Regions from separate parts of the Streptomyces sp. NPDC043996 genome, predicted to be linked through region 2. Evidence: riboswitches for the same ligand, from Rfam matches in the RefSeq annotation. Region 2 holds a riboswitch; the other holds the start of a gene.

Region 1 (6,504 bases), on a different contig from region 2:
GATCGGACCAGGGGAGGCGACCGCCATCGCCTTCGCACAGCAGGGCATGGCCCCCGCACGGCCGCTGACCCACGACCTGTTCAAGGACGTGCTGGAGGCCGTTGGCCAGGAGCTCACCGAAGTGCGCATCACCGACCTGCGGGAAGGCGTGTTCTACGCCGAGCTGGTCTTCGCCAGCGGGGTCGAGGTGAGCGCCCGCCCGTCGGACGCCATAGCGCTCGCGCTGCGTACGGGGACGCCGATCTTCGGCAGTGATGGGGTGCTCGACGACGCGGGCATCGCCATCCCGGACGAGCAGGAGGACGAGGTGGAGAAGTTCCGCGAGTTCCTCGACCAGATCTCGCCCGAGGACTTCGGGACCAGCAGCCAGTGAGCCCTGGGGCGGGCTTTCTGACAGCCGATCGGCGGCTGTGGAGAGGCCTGCCGGGGAGCATTCGGCTAGCCTTTCCCCGCAGTGTGGGACGGGAAACCACTCGCAGGGTGATTATCACTCGGCGTGCCGAGTGTGGCGATCGTTGACGAGCCCCTGGCGACTGCCTACCGTCGAGAAGGCAGGTCAAGGACGGAGGTCGGCGTGAGAAGCAGCGGCGACGGTACAGCGGTGGGCGGTCCGTATCCGCTGCACGGCGGCTCGGTCGAGCCCTCTGCGAGGCGCCCGGTGGCGGTCCACGGTAGCGGCAGCCCGTCCGGACCGGAAGGCCAGACGCAGCAGCCCGAGAAGGACACCATCGGCTACCGCGGCCCCACGGCGTGCGCGGCGGCGGGCATCACGTATCGGCAGCTCGACTACTGGGCGCGCACGGGGCTCGTCGAGCCCAGCGTGCGTGCCGCGGGGGGCTCGGGAACCCAGCGGCTCTACAGCTTCCGGGACGTCGTCGTCCTGAAGATCGTGAAGCGGTTCCTCGACACGGGTGTGTCGTTGCAGAACATCCGCACCACGGTCCAGCACCTCCGGGACAGCGGCTTCAGGGACCTGGAGCGCACGACGCTGATGAGCGACGGCGCGACGGTGTACGAGTGCACGTCGCCCAGCGAGGTGCACGATCTCCTCCAGGGCGGCCAGGGCGTCTTCGGGATCGCCGTGGGCGTCGTGTGGCGCGATGTCGAGGCCGCGTTGTCGCAACTGCACGGGGAGCGCGTCGACACCGGGGAGACCCTGGTCGGGAACCACCCCGCGGACGAGCTGGCGCGGCGCCGCAACCGGGCGGTGTGAGGCTCGGGGCCTTCCCGTGGATGCGCGGAAGGGCCCTGGAGGGCCTTGAGCGGCTCTCGGGGAGGCGTCTGGATGCTGCGGGCGCCGAGGCGCGCTACGGGCTCGTACGGGCCTTGAGGGGGCGTTCATGGCCGTGTGCGCGCCGTGAGTGTGTGCCGCGCGCCGGGTGACCGTGTCCCGAGCCCGTTCCCCTCTCCCCCCTCTCCCCGGCCGGAGCGGAGCCGCACGGGAGGGTCCGTCGTGCCTGGTCCTGGGCGTTGTCAGTGGCGTAGGGCAGCATCGGAGGCGTGAGAACCGCGCCGACGATCCTGCATCTCGACATGGATGCCTTCTACGCGTCCGCCGAGCAGGCCGCGAAGCCGAGCCTGCGCGGCAAGGCCGTCGTGGTCGGCGGTCTCGGGCCGCGCGGTGTCGTCGCCACGGCGTCCTATGAGGCGCGCCGGTTCGGGGTGCACTCGGCGATGCCGATGGGGCAGGCCCGGCGGCTGGCCCCGAACGCCGCGTATCTGGTGCCGCGCTTCGGCCTTTACCGGGACATCAGCGATCAGGTCATGGGGCTGCTGCGGGAGCTGTCGCCGCTGGTGGAGCCGCTCAGCCTCGACGAGGCCTTCGTGGACCTGGAGGCGGGCGGCCTCGCGGACGACGAGGCGTCGGCGCGGGCCGTGGGGGAGCGGCTGCGCGCGGACATCCTGCGGGTGACGGGACTGACCGGGTCCGTGGGGCTCGCGGTGTCCAAGATGCTGGCGAAGATCGCTTCGGAGCAGGCCAAGCCGGACGGGCTCGTGCTCATAGAGCCGGGCACGGAGCGGGCGCTGCTCGGGCCGATGCCCGTGCGGGTGCTGCCCGGCGTCGGGCCCGCCACGGGGGACCATCTGCGGCGGGCCGGGATGACCACGGTCGAGGAGCTCGCCGGGGCGGGCGAGGACGAACTCGTACGGCTGCTCGGCAAGGCCCACGGCGGGGCGCTGTACGCGATGGCGCTGGCCCGGGACGAACGGCCCGTGGTGGCCGAGCGTGACACCAAGTCGGTCAGCGTCGAGGACACGTACGACGTGGACATCCACGACCGGGTGCGGGTGCGGATGGAAGTGGCGCGGCTCGCCGACCGGTGCGTGGGGCGGCTGCGGGCGGCCGGGCACTCCGGCCGGACCATCGTCCTGAAGGTACGGCGGTTCGATTTCTCCACGCTGACGCGCTCCGAGACCCTGCGCGGGCCCACGGACGACCCCGCGGTGGTCCGGGAGGCCGCGGCGCGGCTGCTGGAGTCGGTGGACACCACGGGGGGCGTGCGGCTCCTGGGGGTGGGGGTGAGCGGTCTCGCGGACTTCACGCAGGAGGACCTCTTCGCGCAGGCCCAGGCGGTGGTGGGGGCGGACCTCGCGGCGGCCTTCGCGGAGGGGGAGGCGGGGGACGCCGGGGCGGCGCCGGTGGGCGAGGCGGAGGAGGCCCCGGGCGCCGAGGATCCCGTGGCGCTCTCCGAGCGGCGGTGGCCCGCGGGGCATGACGTGCGGCACGCGGTGTACGGGGCGGGGTGGGTGCAGGGCAGCGGTCTGGGCCGGGTGACCGTGAGGTTCGAGACGCCCGGGTCGGAGCCGGGGCGGGTGCGGACGTTCCGGACGGACGATCTGGAGCTGGAGCCTTCGGATCCGCTGCCGTTGGTGGCGGTGGATGAGGGGGCGGAGGGGGCGGAGGGGGCCGTGGAGAGAGAGTCCGCGGTGGGGGAGGTCGAGGCTGGTGGGGCGGTGACGGGTGGGGTCTGAGCGCTCTGCCGGAGGCCAGGTCGGTTCCGGAGGCTTGGTCGGCCCGGTCGGCCCGGTCGGCCCGGTCGGCCCGGTCGGCCCGGTTGGCCCGGTTGGCCCGGTCGGTTCCGGTGGGCCTCAGCGCTCGGGGCCGTCGGTCGTGGTGTCCCGGGCGGGGTCCGAGGCGGGGTCCGGGGTCTCCACCGTGCCGAAGTCGTGGTCCGGCAGGGGCGGAGCGGGCGCCACGTCCAGGCCGTAGTGGCGGTAGAGCTGGAGCTCCTGCTCGGGGGAGAGGTGGCGGCCCACGCCGAAGTCAGGGGCGTCCTTGATCAGGGCGCGCTCGAAGGGGACGCGGAGCGTGCCGTCCTTGACCAGCTCGCTGGGCTCCAGCGGGACGAAGGCGTCACGGCTGAAAAGGCCGGTGCGTATGGCCGCCCACTCCGGGGCGCCGGTGGCGTCGTCGAGGTAGATCTCGTCGACCGTGCCGATCTTGTTGCCGTCGCGGTCGAACGCCTTGCGGCCGATCAGATCACGCGGATCGATGTCGGTCTGCACATGGCCTCCCGGTGGATCGCACCTCATCCTGGCTCAACCGTTTTCGGTCGTCATGACTACAAATTCGGTCATCATGACTACGAAAGAGCACATCGGGACAGGCGGCCACTCGAGGGATCGGCCGTGGGCCGCGCTGGTAGGCTGGCAAGCGGCTGTTGACCCCGTGCGGGAGAGCTCTTCGGTGGCAGCACCGGAGGCGCCGAAGGAGCAACTCCTCCCCGGAATCTCTCAGGCCCCTGTACCGCATGGATGAGGCCACTCTGGAAAGTAGGGCGGGCGTCGGGCGGGCACGTTCCGAAACCCTTCCTCACCGACGGTGCAAGCAGCATGCCTCCGGGCCTGCTGTGAAGCTCTCAGGTTGCGATGACAGAGGGGGAGGCCGTCCGGGTACCCGCGCCGTGGTGCCCCTCGCAGGTCGCGTCAGACCAGGAGGCCTCCGCAATGACCGCCACCTCTCGCACTCCGCTCTCGCAGCTCGAGCAGGGAATCCCCTTCGAGCAGCGCCACATCGGACCCGATGCCGAAGCCCGCGCCAAGATGCTCGCCCAGGTCGGCTACGGCTCGCTGGACGAGCTCACGGCCGCCGCCGTACCCGATGTGATCAAGAACGCCGAGGCGCTCGAGCTGCCGGGCGCGCGCACCGAGGCCGAGGTCCTGGCCGAACTGCGCTCCCTCGCGGACCGCAACCAGGTCCTGGACTCGATGATCGGCCTCGGCTACTACGGGACGTTCACGCCGCCGGTGATCCTGCGCAACGTGATGGAGAACCCGTCCTGGTACACGGCGTACACGCCGTACCAGCCGGAGATCTCCCAGGGCCGTCTGGAGGCGCTGCTCAACTTCCAGACCGTCGTCGCCGACCTGACCGGACTGCCCACCTCCGGTGCCTCCCTCCTCGACGAGGGCACCGCGGCCGCCGAGGCCATGGCGCTCTCGCGGCGCATGGGCAAGGCCAAGAACGGCCTCTTCCTGGTCGACGCCGACGCCCTGCCGCAGACCATCGCCGTGATCCAGACCCGCGCCGAGCCGACCGGCGTCGAGGTCGTCGTCGCCGACCTGTCCGGCGGCATCCCCGCCGACCTGGCCGAGCGCGAGATCAACGGCGTGCTGGTCCAGTACCCGGGCGCCTCCGGTGCCGTACGCGACATCAAGCCCCTCATCGACCAGGCGCACGAGCTTGGCGCGGTCGTCACCGTCGCCGCCGACCTGCTCGCGCTCACGCTGCTCACCTCGCCCGGTGAGCTCGGCGCCGACATCGCCGTCGGCACCACCCAGCGCTTCGGCGTCCCGATGGGCTTCGGCGGCCCGCACGCCGGATACATGGCGGTGCGCGAGAAGTTCGCCCGCAGCCTCCCCGGCCGCCTGGTCGGCGTCTCCGTCGATGCCGACGGCAACAAGGCCTACCGACTCGCCCTGCAGACCCGCGAGCAGCACATCCGCCGGGAGAAGGCCACCAGCAACATCTGTACCGCGCAGGTGCTGCTCGCCGTCATGGCCGGGATGTACGCCGTCTACCACGGCCCCGAGGGCCTGAAGACGATCGCCCGGCGCACCCACCGCTACGCCACGCTGCTCGCCGAGGGCCTCAAGGCCGGTGGCGTCGAGGTCGTGCACGGCACGTACTTCGACACGCTGACCGCGCGCGTGCCCGGCAAGGCCGCGGACCTCGTCGCCGCCGCGCGCGAGGGCGGGGTCAACATCCACCTCGTCGACGCCGACCACGTGTCGTTCGCCTGCGACGAGACCACCACGCGCGCCCAGCTCACCGCGGTCTGGGCGGCGTTCGGCGTGGAGGCCGACGTGGCGGCCCTTGACGCGAACACCGCGGACGTCCTCCCGGCCGGGCTGCTCCGCTCCGACGCGTACCTGACCCACCCGGTCTTCCACCAGCACCGCTCCGAGACCGCGATGCTGCGCTACCTGCGCCGGCTCGCCGACCGCGACTACGCGCTCGACCGCGGCATGATCCCGCTGGGCTCCTGCACGATGAAGCTCAACGCGACCACGGAGATGGAGCCCGTCACCTGGCCGGAGTTCGGGCAGCTGCACCCGTTCGCCCCCGCCGAGCAGGCGGCCGGTTATCTGACCCTCATCCGTGAGCTGGAGGAACGTCTCTCCGAGGTCACCGGCTACGACAAGGTCTCGCTCCAGCCGAACGCCGGCTCCCAGGGCGAGCTCGCCGGTCTGCTCGCGGTGCGCGGCTACCACCGCGCGAACGGCGACGACCAGCGCACCGTCTGCCTCATCCCGTCCTCCGCGCACGGCACCAACGCGGCGAGCGCGGTGATGGCCGGGATGAAGGTCGTCGTCGTGAAGACCGCCGACGACGGTGAGATCGACGTCGACGACCTGCGTGCCAAGATCGAGAAGCACCGCGCCGAACTGGCCGTCCTGATGATCACCTACCCGTCCACGCACGGCGTCTTCGAGGAGCACGTCGCCGACATCTGCGCGGCCGTGCACGACGCGGGCGGCCAGGTGTACGTCGACGGCGCCAACCTCAACGCCCTGGTGGGCCTCGCCAAGCCGGGCCACTTCGGCGGCGATGTCTCGCACCTGAACCTGCACAAGACCTTCTGCATCCCGCACGGCGGCGGCGGCCCCGGCGTCGGCCCGGTGGCCGTGCGCGAGCACCTCGCCCCGTACCTGCCGAACCACCCGCTGCAGCCCGCGGCCGGACCCGAGACCGGCGTCGGGCCGATCTCGGCCGCGCCCTGGGGCTCGGCGGGGATCCTGCCGATCTCGTGGTCGTACGTCCGGCTCATGGGCGGCGAGGGCCTGAAGCGGGCCACGCAGGTGGCGGTCCTGTCGGCGAACTACATCGCCAAGCGCATCGAGCCGCACTTCCCGGTGCTCTACACCGGCCCCGGCGGGCTCGTCGCCCACGAGTGCATCATCGACCTGCGGCCGCTCAGCAAGGCCACGGGCGTGAGCGTGGACGACATCGCCAAGCGCCTGATCGACTACGGCTTCCACGCGCCGACCATGTCCTTCCCG
Region 2 (6,504 bases):
ATGACCTTGTCGAGGGACACCTTGTGGGAGCCGTCGCCCCGCATGGCCATGCGCGCGGCGGTCACGGCCTTCACCGCGGCCATGCCGTTGCGCTCGATGCACGGGATCTGCACGAGGCCGCCGACCGGGTCGCAGGTCAGGCCCAGGTTGTGCTCCATGCCGATCTCGGCGGCGTTCTCCACCTGCTCGGGGGAGCCGCCGAGGACCTCGGCGAGGGCGCCCGCCGCCATGGAGCAGGCCGAGCCGACCTCGCCCTGGCAGCCGACCTCGGCGCCGGAGATGGAGGCGTTCTCCTTGAAGAGCATGCCGATGGCCCCGGCGGCGAGCAGGAAGCGCACGACGCCCTCGTCGTCGGCGCCGGGGACGAAGTTCATGTAGTAGTGCAGGACCGCGGGGATGATCCCGGCGGCGCCGTTCGTGGGGGCGGTCACGACGCGGCCGCCCGCCGCGTTCTCCTCGTTCACCGCCATCGCGTAGAGCGTGATCCACTCCATGGCGCGGGCCTGCGGGTCGCCCTCGGCGCGCAGCTGGCGCGCGGAGTGCGCGGCGCGGCGGCGGACCTTCAGGCCGCCGGGCAGGATGCCCTCGCGGGACATGCCGCGCGAGACGCAGGCCTGCATGACGCGCCAGATCTCGAGGAGGCCCTCGCGGATCTCGGCCTCGGAGCGCCAGGCCTTCTCGTTCTCCAGCATCATCGCGGAGATGGACAGGCCGGTCTCGGCGGAGAGGCGAAGCAGCTCGTCGCCGGTGCGGAAGGGATACTTCAGGACCGTGTCGTCGGGGACGATCGGGCTCTGGCCCTCCACCGCGTCCTCGTCGACGACGAAGCCGCCGCCTACCGAGTAGTAGGTCTTCTCCAGGACGAGGGCGCCCTCAGCGTCGTACGCGAAGATCGTCATGCCGTTGGCGTGGTACGGCAGGGCCTTGCGGCGGTGCAGGACCAGGTCCTCGTCGAAGTCGAAGCCGATCTCGTGCACGCCGAGGACGTTCAGGCGGCTTGACGCCTTGATCTCCTCGACGCGGTCGTCGGCGCCCTCCACGTCCACGGTCCGGGGCGACTCGCCCTCCAGGCCGAGCAGGACGGCCTTCGGGGTGCCGTGCCCGTGGCCGGTGGCGCCGAGCGAGCCGTACAGCTCGGCCCGTATGGCGTGGGTGTGGGCCAGCAGGCCCTCGTTCTTCAGGCGCCGGGCGAACATGCGCGCCGCACGCATCGGGCCGACCGTGTGGGAGCTGGACGGGCCGATGCCGATCGAGAACAGGTCGAAGACCGAGATGGCCACGAGAGAACTCCAATGGTGGGTGGTAGACGCCGTTGTCTGCCGGGTCGTGCGGAAGGCGGTGTCGGGTGGTGGGGCACGTGGTGCGGGGCACCGCGCACACCGTCCTCATGTCCAGTGTGCGCGGTGCCCCGGAAGTCCGTACCAATAAAAGCGTACGAAACTACTTCAGGCCGGCGTACAGGGGGTGCTTCGCGGCCAGAGCGGACACCCGGGCCTTGAGGGCCTCGGCGTCGTAGCCCGGCTTCAGGGCCTCGGCGATGATGTCCGACACCTCGCGGAAGTCCTCGGCCGCGAAGCCGCGGGTGGCGAGGGCGGGCGTGCCGATGCGCAGGCCCGAGGTGACCATCGGCGGGCGCGGGTCGTTCGGGATCGCGTTGCGGTTGACCGTGATGCCGACCTCGTGGAGGCGGTCCTCGGCCTGCTGGCCGTCGAGCTCGGAGTGGCGCAGGTCCACCAGGACCAGGTGCACGTCCGTACCGCCGGACAGGACGGCGACGCCGTGCTCCTTGACGTCGTCCTGGACCAGGCGCTCGGCGAGGATCCGGGCGCCCTCCAGGGTGCGCTCCTGGCGCTCCTTGAACTCGTCCGAGGCCGCCACCTTGAAGGAGACCGCCTTGGCCGCGATCACGTGCTCCAGGGGGCCGCCCTGGAAGCCGGGGAAGACCGCGGAGTTCAGCTTCTTCGCGAAGTCCTTGTTCCGGGCCAGGATGATGCCGCCGCGCGGGCCGCCGAGCGTCTTGTGCGTGGTGGAGGTGACCACGTCCGCGAACGGCACCGGGTTCGGGTGCAGGCCCGCGGCGACGAGACCGGCGAAGTGCGCCATGTCGACCCACAGCTTCGCGCCGACCTCGTCGGCGATCCGGCGGAACTCGGCGAAGTCCAGCTGGCGCGGGTAGGCGGACCAGCCCGCGATGATCACCTTGGGGCTGTTCTCCTTGGCCAGGCGCTCGACCTCGGCCATGTCGACGAGCCCGGCCTCGTCCACGTGGTACGCGACCACGTTGAACTGCTTGCCGGAGAAGTTCAGGCGCATGCCGTGGGTGAGGTGGCCGCCGTGCGCCAGGTCCAGGCCGAGGATCGTGTCGCCGGGCTGGGCGATCGCGAAGAGGGCGGCCTGGTTGGCGGAGGCGCCGGAGTGCGGCTGGACGTTGGCGTACTCGGCGCCGAACAGGTCCTTGACCCGGTCGATCGCGATCTGCTCGGTCACGTCCACGTGCTCGCAGCCGCCGTAGTAGCGGCGGCCCGGGTAGCCCTCGGCGTACTTGTTGGTGAGGACGGTGCCCTGGGCCTCCATGACGGCCACCGGAGCGAAGTTCTCCGAGGCGATCATCTCGAGGGTGGACTGCTGGCGGTCCAGCTCGGCGTCGACGGCGGCGGCGACGTCGGGGTCGAGCTCGTGGAGGGGGGTGTTGAGAAGCGACATCACACGATCCCTATCGGTATGGGTCAGCCGGCGGTGAAGGCGGTGTACTCATCGGCGGAGAGCAGCTCGTCCGGCTCGTCCGTGATGCGCACCTTGAACAGCCAACCGCCCTCGAACGGGGCGGAGTTGACCAGCGACGGGTCGTTCACGACGTCCTGGTTGGCGGCGACGACCTCGCCGTTCACCGGGGCGTAGAGGTCGCTGACCGACTTGGTCGACTCCAGTTCGCCACAGGACTCGCCCGCGGTCACCGTGTCGCCGACCTCGGGGAGCTGGGCGAAGACGACGTCACCGAGCGCGTTGGCCGCGTGCTCGGTGATGCCGACCGTCGCCACGCCGTCCTCGGCGGCCGACAGCCACTCGTGCTCCTTGCTGTAACGCAGCTGCTGGGGGTTGCTCATGGCGTGAATTCTCCTGTACGCGGGCGAGTGCTGATGCACGTGGGGACGAGCAGTCTTACGGAATGAGACGCAGTGCGACGTAATGAGACGGAACGCGACTGTTTGTGGTGAAGCGGGTGCGAGGGGCGTACGAGCGCGGTGCGCGCTCCGTACGCCGTGTCACCGCCGTGTCACCGCCGGGTCACTTCTGGCGCTTGTAGAACGGCAGCGCCACGACCTCGTACGGCTCGTGGGTGCCGCGGATGTCCACGCCGACCCCGGCGGTGCCGGGAGCCGCGTGCGAGGGGTCCACATAGGCCATGGCGATCGGCTTGCCCAGGGTCGGCGACGGGGCGCCGGAGGTGACCTCGCCGATGACCTCGCCGTCCGCCACCACGGCCATGCCCGCGCGCGGCACCCGGCGGCCCTCGGCGACCAGGCCGACGAGCTTGCGCGGGGGCGCGGTCTCGGCCCGCTCGGCCGCGCTGGCCAGGGCGTCGTGGCCCACGAAGTCCTTCCCGTGCGAGGTCTTGTCGAACTTCACCACCCGGCCCAGGCCCGCGTCGAACGGCGTGAGCGAGGTCGACAGCTCGTTGCCGTACAGCGGCATGCCCGCCTCCAGGCGCAGCGTGTCGCGGCAGGACAGGCCGCACGGGGTGAGCCCGACCGGGGCGCCGGCCTCGGTCAGCGCCCGCCACAGCCGCTCGGCGTGCTCGGGCGCCACGAACAGCTCGAAGCCGTCCTCGCCGGTGTAGCCGGTGCGGGCGATCAGGGCGGGGACCTTCGCGACGGTGCCGGGCAGGCCCGCGTAGTACTTCAGTCCTTCCAGGTCGGCGTCCGTGACTGACTTCAGGATTCCGGGGGACTCGGGGCCCTGGACGGCGATCAGGGCGTAGGCGTCGCGGTCGTCGCGGACCGTGGCGGCGAAGCCGGAGGACCGCTCGGTGAGGGCGTCGAGGACGGTCTGGGCGTTGGAGGCGTTGGCCACGACCATGTACTCGGTGTCGGCCAGGCGGTAGACGATCAGGTCGTCCAGGATGCCGCCGTCCGCCTGACAGATCATGGTGTACCGGGCGCGGCCCACGGCCACCGAGCCGATGTTGCCGACGAGCGCGAAGTTCAGCAGGTCACCGGCCTCATCGCCGGTGACGGTGATCTCGCCCATGTGGGAGAGGTCGAAGAGACCGGCCTTGGTGCGCACGGCGTTGTGCTCGTCGCGCTCGCTGCCGTACCGCAGGGGCATGTCCCAGCCCGCGAAGTCGGTCATGGTGGCGCCCAGCGAGCGGTGCAGGGCGTCGAGGGCGGTCTGACGTGGGGCGTTCGCGGTCTGACTCATCAGTACTGGCTCCAAGGCATGACGGGCGAGGTCGTTCCTCCCCATCTGTCATAAACCTGAGAGGTTCACCACGCCCCACGCGTATAACGGGGCATGACTTGCACCTTGGGTGGAGCCGCCTCGTCGACCGGAGGCAGGGCCCGCTTTTCAGATGTGCCTCGCCCGCGCGGTACGGGGCCTGAGAGATTCAAGGGAGGGACTTGCTCCTTCGGCGCCCCGCGACGCCGCAGCGTCACCAGGGACTCTCCCGCGCGGATTCAAGCGGCCGGTATGGAGTTGGCGCGCACATCATTGCACGCGCCCCCGCTTCGCAACAGCAGCAACCTGGTAACGCCCGCGCAGGGTATTACCTCCTCTTTACACTCGACGGAGAAGTACTGGGGATGAGTGACGTGACCAGCATGGGGAGGCCGATCACGGTGCGCAGGAGCAGTGCTTGCGTGACGACCACGGGTGTCGCGCTGCCCGGCGAGGGCGGTGCGCTGCCGGGGCAGCCGGGAGAGGGCGTCGCGCTGCCCGCGCAGCCGGGCACCACGGCCCGCGCCAGCCTCGGGTACTACCCGCGGCCCGTCGTCCGCGACCTCAGGGAGCGCTCCGGGTGCGGCCCGCGCCGCCTGGTGTTCGCCGCCGCCGACGTGGTCGTCGTCTCCGGTCTTCCCGGCAGCGGCAAGTCCACGTTGATCGCGAGCGCGGTGGCGGGGCCGCGCGTGGACTCCCAGGACACCCGCGACCGCTGGGCCGCCCGCATGCCCCGGCGCCTGCCGTACGCGCTCTACCGCCCCCTGGTCCGCCTCGCCCACTACGCGGGCCTGCGCCGGGCCCTGCGCGCGGGCACCGGCGTCGTCGTGCACGACTGCGGCACCCAGCCGTGGGTGCGCCGCTGGCTGGCCCGCGCCGCGGCCCGCCGTGGCGCCACCCTGCACCTGCTGCTCCTCGACGTACCGGCCCCCATGGCGCTCGCGGGCCAGCGCGAGCGCGGCCGCGGCGTGTCCCGGTACGCCTTCGCGCGGCACCGCAGGACGGTGGGCCGCCTGGTGCGCGCCGCCGAGCGCGGGGACCTGCCGCGCGGCTGCGGCTCCGCGGTCCTGCTCGACCGGGAGGCTGCGGGGGCGCTGCGGGAGATCGGGTTCGGGGGCCGGGGCGGGGTCTGAGCCCGGCGGCGTTAGGGTCGGGCCGCAGGACAGCACGCAGAGCATGGGGTCGACACAGATGGACTTTCCGGGGGACGTTCCGGCGCAGGCACACGCCCACCCTTACGGCGGCTGGCCCGCCAACGAACTCGAAGAGGTGCTCGCCGCCTCGCTCGGCGCCCCGCCGTCGGACGCGGTCGGGGCCCGGATCGTCGAGGCGCTCGGCCGCGCCCACATCTGGATCCCGCTGCCGAACGGGGGCGGGCCCGACAGCGGCACGCTCGACCTGCCGACGCTGGAGCTCGACGGCCAGGCCTATGTGCCCGTCTTCACCTCCGAGCAGCAGTTCCAGCAGGTCACCGGGGGGACGATGAGCTGCACGGTGGCGCCCGCGGTGGAGTTCGCCCGCGGGCTCCAGCCGGAGCTCGGGATCGCCCTGAACCCGGAGGGCACGGTCGGCGCGCCGCTGCCGCCCGCCGCGGTGGCCGCGCTGTGCCAGGTGGGGCGCACGGAGCTGGACGGGCCTGTGAGCGGGGGCCGGGTGCGGCTCTATGAACCGGACTGGCAGGACGACCCGGTGGACTTCCTCTCCGCGGCCTCGCGGGAGTTCGCGGCGGTGGGCGTGGTCCTCAGCGCCCGGCGCTGCCTCGCCGTGGTCGAGGACGAGGCGCCGACCCTGTTCGTCGGCGTCGAACTCTCCTCCTGGGAGGGCGACGCCCGAGACCTGCCCATGCGCGCCCTGGGCCAGGCCCTGGCCGACACCCCCGTCCCCTGGCCCGTGAACCTGGTCCTCCTGGACGTGGCCCAGGACCCGGTGGCCGACTGGATGCGCCAACGGCTCCGCCCGTTCTACAGCCCCCACTGACCCCCCTGCCGGGTGCGCCCCCGATCGGCCTGCGGCCTCGTCCTCAAACGCCGGACGGGCTGAATCTTCGCGCTTCGCGCTCGTCCTCAA

What was found. Region 2 has a riboswitch for glycine ahead of gcvT (glycine cleavage system aminomethyltransferase GcvT). Riboswitches for the same ligand answer to the same signal wherever they lie in the genome.
Region 1: linked by a shared signal. The riboswitch ahead of gcvP (aminomethyl-transferring glycine dehydrogenase) and the one ahead of gcvT (glycine cleavage system aminomethyltransferase GcvT) in region 2 are both predicted to bind glycine.

Annotation. Positions count from the first base shown of each region.
Region 1 covers NZ_JBWKEY010000018.1:7,604-14,107, forward strand. Annotated here, with positions in the region: gene AC07A4_RS36175 (bifunctional nuclease family protein) at 1-373, shown strand, start outside; gene AC07A4_RS36180 (MerR family transcriptional regulator) at 575-1,213, shown strand; gene AC07A4_RS36185 (DNA polymerase IV) at 1,501-2,973, shown strand; gene AC07A4_RS36190 (PRC-barrel domain-containing protein) at 3,091-3,507, opposite strand; glycine riboswitch at 3,664-3,761, shown strand; gene gcvP (aminomethyl-transferring glycine dehydrogenase) at 3,949-6,504, shown strand, end outside.
Region 2 covers NZ_JBWKEY010000012.1:309,205-315,708, reverse strand. Annotated here, with positions in the region: gene AC07A4_RS29670 (L-serine ammonia-lyase) at 1-1,280, opposite strand, end outside; gene glyA (serine hydroxymethyltransferase) at 1,441-2,703, opposite strand; gene gcvH (glycine cleavage system protein GcvH) at 2,727-3,104, opposite strand; gene gcvT (glycine cleavage system aminomethyltransferase GcvT) at 3,286-4,419, opposite strand; glycine riboswitch at 4,455-4,576, opposite strand; glycine riboswitch at 4,577-4,679, opposite strand; gene AC07A4_RS29650 (AAA family ATPase) at 4,821-5,570, shown strand; gene AC07A4_RS29645 (enhanced serine sensitivity protein SseB) at 5,629-6,414, shown strand.